3 regions of the Janthinobacterium sp. GW823-FHT03B06 genome follow, and region 2 is predicted to be linked to each of the others. Evidence: predicted binding sites of a transcription regulator. Region 2 holds the regulator's gene; each other region holds the start of a gene.
What was found. The regulator FliA, encoded in region 2, starts transcription of late flagellar genes. The targets are predictions, from matches to a motif close to CTAAAGTTTNNNNNNNNNNNGCCGNTA.

Region 1 (3,274 bases), on a different contig from region 2:
TTTTCTTTCCTGCTGGCCTGGTATTTTGCGCGCCCCATCCGCGACCTGCGGCAAGCGTTCGAGGCCGCCTCGCACGGCAATCTGGCGCCGCGTTTTCACGCCAGCGGCAAGCGCGGCGATGAATTGACGGACCTGGGCCGCGATTTCGACCGCATGACGGGCCGCTTGCGCAGCCTCATGGATAGCCAGACACGTCTGCTGCATGACGTCTCGCACGAGTTGCGCTCGCCGCTGGCGCGCCTGCAGGCCGCCATCGGCCTGGCGCACCAGCAGCCGGAAAAGATGGCCGCCTCGATGCAGCGCATCGAACGCGAAAGCGAACGCATGGATAAACTGATCGGTGAACTGCTGACGCTGTCACGGCTGGAAGCCGGCGCCGGGCAAACGGGAGCCGGGCACATGCACAGCGAAGACGTCAGCATCGCCGACCTCGTGCACGACATCGTGGACGACGCCCGCTATGAGGCCCGGGCACGCCAGTTGAACGTCGAACTGGCGGGCGATGCGGCCATGCCCGACGCCAGCGTCACGGGCCAGCCAGAATTGCTGGCGCGCGCCGTGGAAAACGTGGTGCGCAACGCCGTCAAGCACAGCCCCGATGGCGGCACGGTGGAAGTGGAACTGTCGCGCATGTCCGACTGGCTGCGCATCGCCGTGCTGGACCGGGGCCCCGGCGTGGCTGGCGCGGACCTGGCGCGCATTTTTGAACCGTTCTTCCGCGCCAGTAATACCCAGCACAGCACGGATGGACACGGCCTGGGCCTGGCTATCGCCCGGCACGTCATCAATGCCCATGGCGGCCGCATCGGGGCCAGCTTGCGCAGCGGTGGCGGCTTGTGCGTGGAAATGTTGTTGCCTGTCAAAACGCCAGGCTGAACGGTCGGCAAGCCTGGCGCGTGGATGTGTTGTTACGCCTGCGTATCGATGATGCTGCCCAGGGTCGACGCGCTTGACCTGGCGGGACTCGCCACAGTCTCGGCACTGCTGGCCGTTTGGGATTCGCCTTGCGCCGCCTGCTGCGCGGCCGCCGCCTGTAGCTGGGCGATTTGCGCCTGCAAGGCCTGAATTTGCTGCGCCAGCTGCTGCTGCAGCTTTTGCGACGCGTCCGTCTGCTCGCCCTTCTGCGACTCCGTCAACTGTTTTTGCGCCGCCGTGATCTGCTTTTGCAGCGCCGCGATCTGCGCACTGCTGCCCGCACTGGCGCTGCCGGCCGCGCTGACTGCGCTGCCGGAACCGATTGCCGCTACCATATTGCCTCCCTGATTATTCAACACCTTATTATCGGCGCGCAAGGTACTCAATACAGGGCGGCAAGTGTAAAGGCGGGTAAAGCCATGTAAAGACGCCGCGCGCACCATCCGATTGCACGCCAGCAAGAAAAACTGGCACACTGGCGCTTCCTGCCTTGACCACGATCCATGATGATGACGCCCCTGCTGCCCGCCCTGCCCGACCTCGTGCCCCGCCAACGCTGCGGCGTGATCGAGTTTCCCGTCCACCACATGCGTGGCGGCACATCGACGGGCCTGGTCTTGCACGGGGCCTGCGTGCCGGCCGAGCAAACGCTGCGCGAGGAATTGCTGCGCCACCTGATGGGCGTGCCCCAGTCCGGCCGGCAGCCGGGCAACCGGCAAATCACGGGCCTGGGTCGGGGCACGCCCACCAGCAATAAAGTCTTCCTCGCCGAGGTGGAACAGCATGCGGGCCAGCCGCGCCTGGTCAGCACCCTGGCCCAGCTGGCTGGCGAGCATGGCGATATCGATTGGAGCGTGAACTGCGGCAATATGTCGTCCGCCCTGCAACTGTGGGGACTGGACAGCGGCGTGATCGAGGCACTGGCCATCGGCGCGCACGATATCGATATCCGCAACACCAACACGGGCGTCATCACCACCTCGCGCATGGCGCGCGAACGCGACGGCAGCTTTACGGCCGCCAGCATTCCTGGCGTGACCGGCAACTTCCCCCGCGTGGACCTGTTCCTGCGGCAACCGGCAGGCGCCAAGACGGGAAAATTATTACCAACAGGCAATGCGCAGGATGTGCTGCACGGTTATGTGGTCTCGTGCGTGGATGTGGCCGTGCCCATGGTCATCGCGCCAGCGAGCCAGTTCGGCAAGACGGCGCACGAGTCCATCGCGGAACTGGAAGCGGACACGGCTTTCATGCAGGCGATCCGCCAGGTGTGGAGCGCGGCGGGACTGCTGATGGGCTTGCGCAAGCGCGATGGCGGCTTGATGACCTTGGAAGAGCTGGAGCGCAGCGAAACCATCCCCAAGTTCTGCATCGTGGGGCCGGCGGCGGGAGAGGGAAATATTGCTGTGCGCTACTTTACGCCGCAATCGGGCCACGCTTCGCTGGCCGTCTCGGGCGGCTGCTGCCTGGCGGCCGCGTGCCTGATACCGGGCACGGTGGCGCATGCGCTGGCGCGCGGCGTGCCGCCAGTCAAGCAAGCGGAAACAGAGATGGAACTGGGCCTAGCCAACCCGGCCGGCATCCTGGACACCACCATCGTGGCGCGCCAGGACGGGGTGACGGGCAACATCGCCATCGACGGCGCGGCCTACCGCCGCAGCGCGCAAATCTTGCTGCGCGGCCATGTTCCCCTGTACCAGCCGTCAACCGCGCTGAAGGCGTGGCTGCTGAAACAGATTTAAAGCAGGACTGGCGCCCCGCCCGTTCAAGCAATCAATCAGGTCTTCGGCAATGTCACGCCGACCTGGCCCTGGTATTTGCCGCCGCGGTCCTTGTACGAGGTTTCGCACACTTCGTCGGATTCGAAGAACAGCACTTGCGCCACGCCTTCGTTGGCGTAGATTTTCGCCGGCAACGGTGTCGTATTCGAAAACTCCAGGGTCACATAGCCTTCCCATTCCGGTTCGAACGGGGTGACGTTGACGATGATGCCGCAGCGCGCATACGTGCTCTTGCCCAGGCAAATCGTCAAGACGTTGCGGGGAATGCGGAAATATTCCACGGTACGGGCCAGCGCGAACGAGTTCGGCGGGATGATGCAATAGCCCTTGCCCGACACATCGACGAAGTTATTCGCGTCAAAATCCTTGGGATCGACGATGGTGGTGTTTATGTTGGTAAACAACTTGAACTCGTCGGCGCAACGGATGTCATAGCCATAGCTGGAGGTGCCGTAGGAAACGATGCGGTTGCCGTCGCGTTCCTTGACCTGGCCCGGTTCGAACGGCTCGATCATGCCCGTTGTTTCCGCCATGCGGCGTATCCATTTATCGCTTTTAATCGTCATCGCAGGGGTATC
Region 2 (3,274 bases):
CCGAGGGCTTGCGCCGCATGCTGGCCGGCCCGCAGCCGCGCGTCATGACGTTCCTCTCGGCCACGCCGCAGGACGACAAGGGCGCCATGCTGGTCAACCTGGGCGCTTCGCTCGCCTATGGCGGCAATGACGTGCTGCTGCTTGACGCCAGCGGCGGCAGCGATGGCGTGGCTGCACGCCTGGGACTGGCGCACGGCGCCAGCCTGCGCGACGTGGCGCGCCAGCAGTGCGGCCTGAACCAGGTCATCCATCAGGTGCCGCAAGGCTTCGGCGTGGCCAGCCTGGGCGCGCGCAACCACCTGATGGACAGCATGGACTATGCGGGCGAGGACGAACTGCGCCGCCTGGGCAAGACTTTCGAGGTGCTGGCGCGCCAGAGCGGCATCGTGCTGGTCGACGGCGTCGTGGCCGACGAGGGCGATTGCTTCCCCGTGCCCTTGATGGCCTCGTCGGATATCGTGGTGCAAGTGTCGACCAGCGCCACCTCGATCAAGGCGGCGTACTGCCTGATCAAGCGCCTGAGCCAGGAACTGGGACGCCGTCCATTCGGCATTCTCGTCACGGGCGCTTCCGAATCCGAGGCAAAAGTGGTATACGATAATATGGCACAGGCGGCGAGCCGCTACCTGGCCGTGAAGCTGACCTCGATGGGTTCGGTGCCTGCCGATGAATATCTGCACCGCGCGGCGCGCCTGGGCCGCAGCGTGGTCGATGCGTTTCCGCTGGCGGGCGCCTCGGTGGCGTTTCGCGGACTGGCCGAGCGGCTGGCCCGTTCGGCGGCGCCGGTGCTTGGCGGCACCTTGTACCAGACGGGGAGCCCGCACCAGTTCAGCGCCTGAATCGAACCGCAGCACCAGATAAGATGAGAAAACAATAAGCAGCCTATGTACACGGTCAAAGGGAAATCGAACAAGGACTATTTGCTGACGGAGCACATTCCGCTGGTGAAGCGTCTGGCGCACCATATGAAGGCGAAATTGCCGCCTTCGGTCGAGGTCGATGACCTGATCCAGGCCGGCATGATCGGCCTGCTCGATGCCATTAGCCGCTATGAAGAGACGCATGGCGCGCAGTTCGAGACCTATGCCGTGCTGCGCATCCGCGGCGCCATGCTCGACGAATTGCGCACCAGCGACTGGCTGCCGCGCAGCATGCGCCAGAACATGCGCAAGATCGAGGAGGCGATGAGCACCTTGCAGCAGCGCCTCGGCCATCCGCCGACGGAATCGGAAGTGGCGAAACTGCTGAAAATGTCGCTGGCCGACTACCAGGAAATGCTGGGCGACGGCGGCGGCCACCAGCTCGTGTATTACGAAGACTTTCATGATCCGGACGGCAATGACAGCTTCCTCGACCGCCACTGCGTGGACGAGGACAGCGACCCCTTGCGTTCCCTGCTCGATACCGATTTCCGGCAATCCGTGATCGATGCCATCGACGCGCTACCACCACGCGAGAAAATACTCATGGGCCTGTATTACGAAGAAGAGCTGAACCTGAAGGAGATCGGCGCGGTGATGGGCGTTTCCGAATCGCGCGTCTCGCAGCTGCATACCCAGGCCGTCGCGCGCCTGCGCGCAACCTTGAGGGAGCAGGCGTGGACTGGTCCAGCGTAATCGGGCTGGCGCTGGCGCTGGCGGGCCTGCTGGTCGGCCAGGCACTGGAAGGCGGCAAGATGGCCTCCCTGCTGCAGCCGGCCGCCTTCGCCATCGTCATCATCGGCACCTTCGGCGCCGTGCTGCTGCAGACGCGGTTGCGCACCTTCGTGCGCGGCCTGGAAATGCTGCGCTGGGTCTTCCTGCCGCCCGCCGACACGCGCGCCGCGCTGGCGCGCGACATCGGTCAATGGAGCCTGACGGCGCGCCGCGACGGCCCGCTGGCGCTCGAGCGCCTGATGGAAAACACGGCCGACCGCTTCAACGCCAAGGGCTTGCGCATGATCGTCGACGGCATCGCGCCCGACAAGCTGCGCCAGCTGCTCGACGTGGAAATTTCCGCCTACGAAATGGCCGAGCGCCAGGCCGTCAAGGTGTGGGAATCGGCGGCCGGCTATTCGCCCACCATCGGCATCCTGGGCGCCGTGCTGGGCCTGATCCACGTGATGGAAAACCTCACCGACCCGAGCAAACTGGGCAGCGGCATCGCCGTGGCCTTCGTCTCGACGATTTATGGCGTGGGCCTGGCCAATCTGCTGTTCCTGCCGGTGGCCAATAAACTCAAGGCCATCGTCTCGCGCCGCGTGCTGCAGTATGAAATCACGGCCGCCGTGCTGTACGACATCGCCACGGGCGACCATACGCGCATCATCGAAGAGCGCGTGTCCAGCCTGCTGCACGAGCACTGACCATGATGCGGCGCGCGCGCAGGAAGTATGACGAGGAACCGGACAACCAGGACCGCTGGCTGATCTCGTATGCCGACTTCATCACTTTGCTGTTCGCGTTCTTCGTCGTGATGTACGCGATTTCGCAAGTCAACGAGGGCAAGTACCGCGTCTTCCAGAATGCCATCGGCCAGGCCTTCAGCCTGGAAAAGGGCGCGCCGCCCATCATCATGGAAGCGCCGCAGGCGATCCCGTTGCCGAACCCCGCCCTGAAACGCCGCACGGAAGCCATCCGCCGCGAGCGCGAACACATGACGCGCCTGGCGCAGGACCTCACTTCCACCTTGGCGCCGCTGGTCAAGGAAGGCAAGGTGCGGGTCACGCAGACGAGCCGCGGCGTGAGCGTGGAAATCAATGCCAGCGTGCTGTTCGACCCGGGCGCGGCGCGCCTGACGGCGGAATCGGACCAGGCCCTGCGCGCCGTCGCCGTGCTGCTCAAGGATGACACGCACGACGTGCAGGTGGAAGGGCATACGGACGTGCAGCCGATCAGCAATTCCAATTTTGCCTCGAACTGGGAATTGTCGGCCGCGCGCGCCAGCGCCGTGGTGCGCCTGTTCATCGCCAGCGGCGTGCAGGCGTCGCGCCTGACGGCGGTGGGCCACGCCGACAATATCCCCGTGGCGCCCAACGAAACCCCGGAAGGGCGCGCGCGCAACCGCCGGGTCGCCGTGACGATCCTCTCGGGCATCCCGGAAACGGTGACGGAAGTGCCGACGGCGCCTGTGGCGCCGGCACCGGTTCCCGCCAACTGAACGCCGCCGCTTGCTACAAGCGCGGCCATCTTTCCTTTATTTCTACCTATTATCTCTCCATCATGAAAAGCAGCTCCCTGGGCGGTCTCGTCTATTCCACTGAAACGGGCCGCATGTGTCCCGCCTGCCGCCAGCC
Region 3 (3,274 bases), on a different contig from region 2:
TTATTAACACGGCAATGAAATAATTGTCGTATTTCCCACAGAAAGTGACACCAAGCAAGCCTTTGCCGTTACAGCCAAGGCCGCTTTACGCTATCATGAAGCTACCGGCCCCCTGCTCGCGCGCGCCGGCTTTTTGAAAGTGTGATTGTGGAACAGATCGGCAACTTCGGCGCTTCAGGCTGCAACATCGGCGATTTACAGCTATTTCGCGATGGGGCGGATAGCCAGACGGCCGCCATGCTGGCGCCCTGCCCCGTCATGCGCCTCGAAGCGGGCGAAGCCATTGCCGACACACAGGGCACCAGCCTGTATATCGTCCTGCGCGGTTCGCTGGCTGTGGCCGCCGACATCCACACGGGCATGGATGACGGCACCATCAGCAAGGTCTTGCCCGGCGAAAGCGTGGGCGAACAATCGGTGCTCGACGAAGCGAGCAACCTGGCCGCCATTTCCGCCCTGGAAGAAACTGACTTGCTGGTGATCGACGCGGCCGTCGTCTGGGAATTGATCGAACAATCGAACGGTCTGGCGCGCAACCTGCTGCGGCTGCTGTCTTTCCGCATCCGCGCCGCCAACGCCCTGCTGCGCCGCCGGCAGAAGCTGGGCGAGTTCTACCGCCAGATGTCGATGGTCGACAGCCTGACGGGCTTGTACAACCGCGCCTGGCTCACCGATTTATTGCCGACCATGATAGTCACGGCCCACGCCAGCGGCTCGCCGATGTCGCTGGTGATGATAGACCTCGACCATTTCAAGCGTTTCAACGACACGCACGGCCACCAGGCGGGCGACCAGGCGCTGCGCATTGCCGCACAAGTGCTGGGAGCGGCCCTGCGGCCCACGGATTTTGCCGTGCGCTATGGTGGCGAGGAAATGATGGTGATCTTGCCCGATACCAGCGAAAACGTGGCCTTGCGGGTCGCCGAACGCTTGTGCGAACGCATGCAGCAAGCCGTCATCTTCGCCGACATGCGCAGCGCGCTGCCGCACATCACGGGTTCCTTCGGCGTGGCCAGCCTGGCGACCGAACAGGACGACGAAGCGTTGATCGCGGCGGCCGACGCGGCTTTGTATCGCGCGAAGGCCGGCGGCCGCAACCGGGTCATGCTGTAGCTCAGGCAGCCTTGCTGTCGGCCGGCTTGGCAGCATCCGGCTTGGCCGCATCATCCTTCTTGCTGCTGTGCGCGGCAATGAAATCCGCATAGCCCTTCTGCACCAGCTCATACGTCTTGTCAATATTGCCGGCGATATCGCCGTTCAGCACTTTCAAGCCGCCCAGGATGTCGCGCGCTTCCTTGAAGCCTTTTTCCATGCCGCCGCTGATGGTGTCCATGAACTTGGTCAGCGCCGTATCGTCATCCATGCCGGGGTTCTGTTTCTTGAACGCGTCAAAAAAACCCGTCGACAGCGAGACGATGCGGCTCGCCGTCGCTTCGGCGCTGTTGTCCTGCGACGCCGCGTTCTGGATCGCATCGTCGCCATACTGGCCTTTCAGCGCTTCATTGATGTTGGTGATGGCCGTCTTGTACAGCAGCGCCAGCGGCTCGTTCTCGGAACCGATGGACACGTTCAACGACGCCTGCATGATGGACGCGTTCAATTGCAGCTTGCTGCGGTCATTCACGCTCATTTCAGCGTTGACGCCGTGCTGGACTTTATCGTCCTTGCCGGCAACGCCCGGACTGACGGAAGTCACGGAAGGGGTGGAATTGCCGCCTGCGGCGATGGGAATTGACACGATAGACCTCCTTGAACGGACAATGTATGCCACCATGCGGGAAACGCGATAATGACCATCCTCTCGTGTAGTATCGGCAGGTTTTCAGAAAACTGAAGCGGCGGCTTGTTTTTAGCGGCCCGGATAACCCATTCAGCAACATTAAGTTACGACCATCAATGACTAACCAGACCTTTCTTTGGCACGACTACGAAACCTTTGGCGCCCAGCCGCGCCGCGACCGCCCGGCCCAGTTCGCCGCGATCCGCACGGATGCCGAACTCAACGAGATCGGCGAACCGATCATGTTGTATTGCCAGCCTGCAAATGATTTCCTGCCCGACCCGCAATCGTGCCTGATCACGGGCATCACGCCGCAGCAATGTCTGCAGCTGGGCGTGCCCGAACACCAGTTCGCCGCCACCATCGAAGCGGCCTTTTCGGAACCGGGCACCATCGGCGTCGGCTACAACACCATCCGTTTCGACGATGAAGTCACGCGCTTCCTGTTCTGGCGCAACCTGATCGACCCGTATGCGCGCGAATGGAAGAACCATTGCGGCCGCTGGGACATCCTCGACGTGGTGCGCATGACGCACGCGCTGCGCCCGGAAGGTATTCAATGGCCGAAGCGCGACGATGGCCAGACCAGTTTCAAACTGGAACACTTGAGCAAGGCCAATGGCCTCGTCCACGAAGCGGCACATGATGCGCTGTCCGACGTGCGCGCCACCATCGCCCTGGCACGATTGATCCGCGAAAAGCAGCCGAAACTGTTCGAATTCTGCCTGGCCCTGCACAAGAAGGACCGGGTCGCCAGCGAAATGGGCATGCACCTGGCCGCCGGAGAGCGCCAGCCCTTCCTGCACGTGTCGGGCATGTTCCCCGCCGAACGCGGTTGCCTGAGCGTCGTCTGGCCGCTGGCCACGCATCCGAGCAACAAGAACGAGATCCTCGTCTGGGATTGCGCCTACGACCCGCGCGAACTGTTCGAACTGGACGCTGACACCATCCGCACGCGTTTGTTCACGCGCAAGGAAGCGATGCCCGAAGGGATGACGCGCCTGCCCGTGAAAAGCGTGCACCTGAACAAGTCGCCCATGCTGGTCGGCAATTTAAAGACCTTGTCGCCGGCCATGGCCGCGCAATGGGGCATCGACGTGGATGCGGCGAAGATCAACGCCCAGCTGGCCGCCGCGGCGCCGAACATGGACGCCATCTGGGCCGAAGTGTTCCAGCGCCCGGGTGCGGCTGCCGCGCTGGACGTGGATGAGGATTTGTACAACGGTTTCGTCAGCAACGACGACCGCCGCCTGCTCGAATCCTTGCGCCGCGAAACGCCGGCCAAGCTGGCCACGGCCCGCCCCTCGTTTGCCGACGAGCGCCTGCAGGAATTGCTGTTCCGCTACCGTGCCCGCAATTTCCCGCAAACCCTGAGCGAAGCGGAAAGCCTGCGCTGGGAACAGCACCGCGCCGCCCGATTATTCGACGGCGACGGCGGCGCCCGCACCATCGAGATGCTGTTTACGGAAATCGACGTGCTGTCGGAGTCGGTCG

Region 1: the regulator FliA is predicted to act here: its motif matches at 1,280-1,306, upstream of AC1RBA_RS01805 (FlxA-like family protein).
Region 3: the regulator FliA is predicted to act here: its motif matches at 1,810-1,836, upstream of AC1RBA_RS16215 (DUF5610 domain-containing protein).

What each region holds. Positions count from the first base shown of each region.
Region 1 covers NZ_JBXAJE010000001.1:390,725-393,998, reverse strand. Annotated here, with positions in the region: gene AC1RBA_RS01810 (sensor histidine kinase) at 1-876, shown strand, start outside; gene AC1RBA_RS01805 (FlxA-like family protein) at 909-1,250, opposite strand; gene AC1RBA_RS01800 (PrpF domain-containing protein) at 1,419-2,657, shown strand; gene dcd (dCTP deaminase) at 2,693-3,262, opposite strand.
Region 2 covers NZ_JBXAJE010000002.1:893,515-896,788, reverse strand. Annotated here, with positions in the region: gene AC1RBA_RS10080 (MinD/ParA family ATP-binding protein) at 1-839, shown strand, start outside; gene AC1RBA_RS10075 (RNA polymerase sigma factor FliA) at 885-1,616, shown strand; gene AC1RBA_RS10070 (flagellar motor protein) at 1,598-2,344, shown strand; gene motD (flagellar motor protein MotD) at 2,350-3,138, shown strand; gene AC1RBA_RS10060 (translation initiation factor Sui1) at 3,201-3,274, shown strand, end outside.
Region 3 covers NZ_JBXAJE010000004.1:333,043-336,316, forward strand. Annotated here, with positions in the region: gene AC1RBA_RS16210 (GGDEF domain-containing protein) at 148-1,113, shown strand; gene AC1RBA_RS16215 (DUF5610 domain-containing protein) at 1,115-1,738, opposite strand; gene sbcB (exodeoxyribonuclease I) at 1,897-3,274, shown strand, end outside.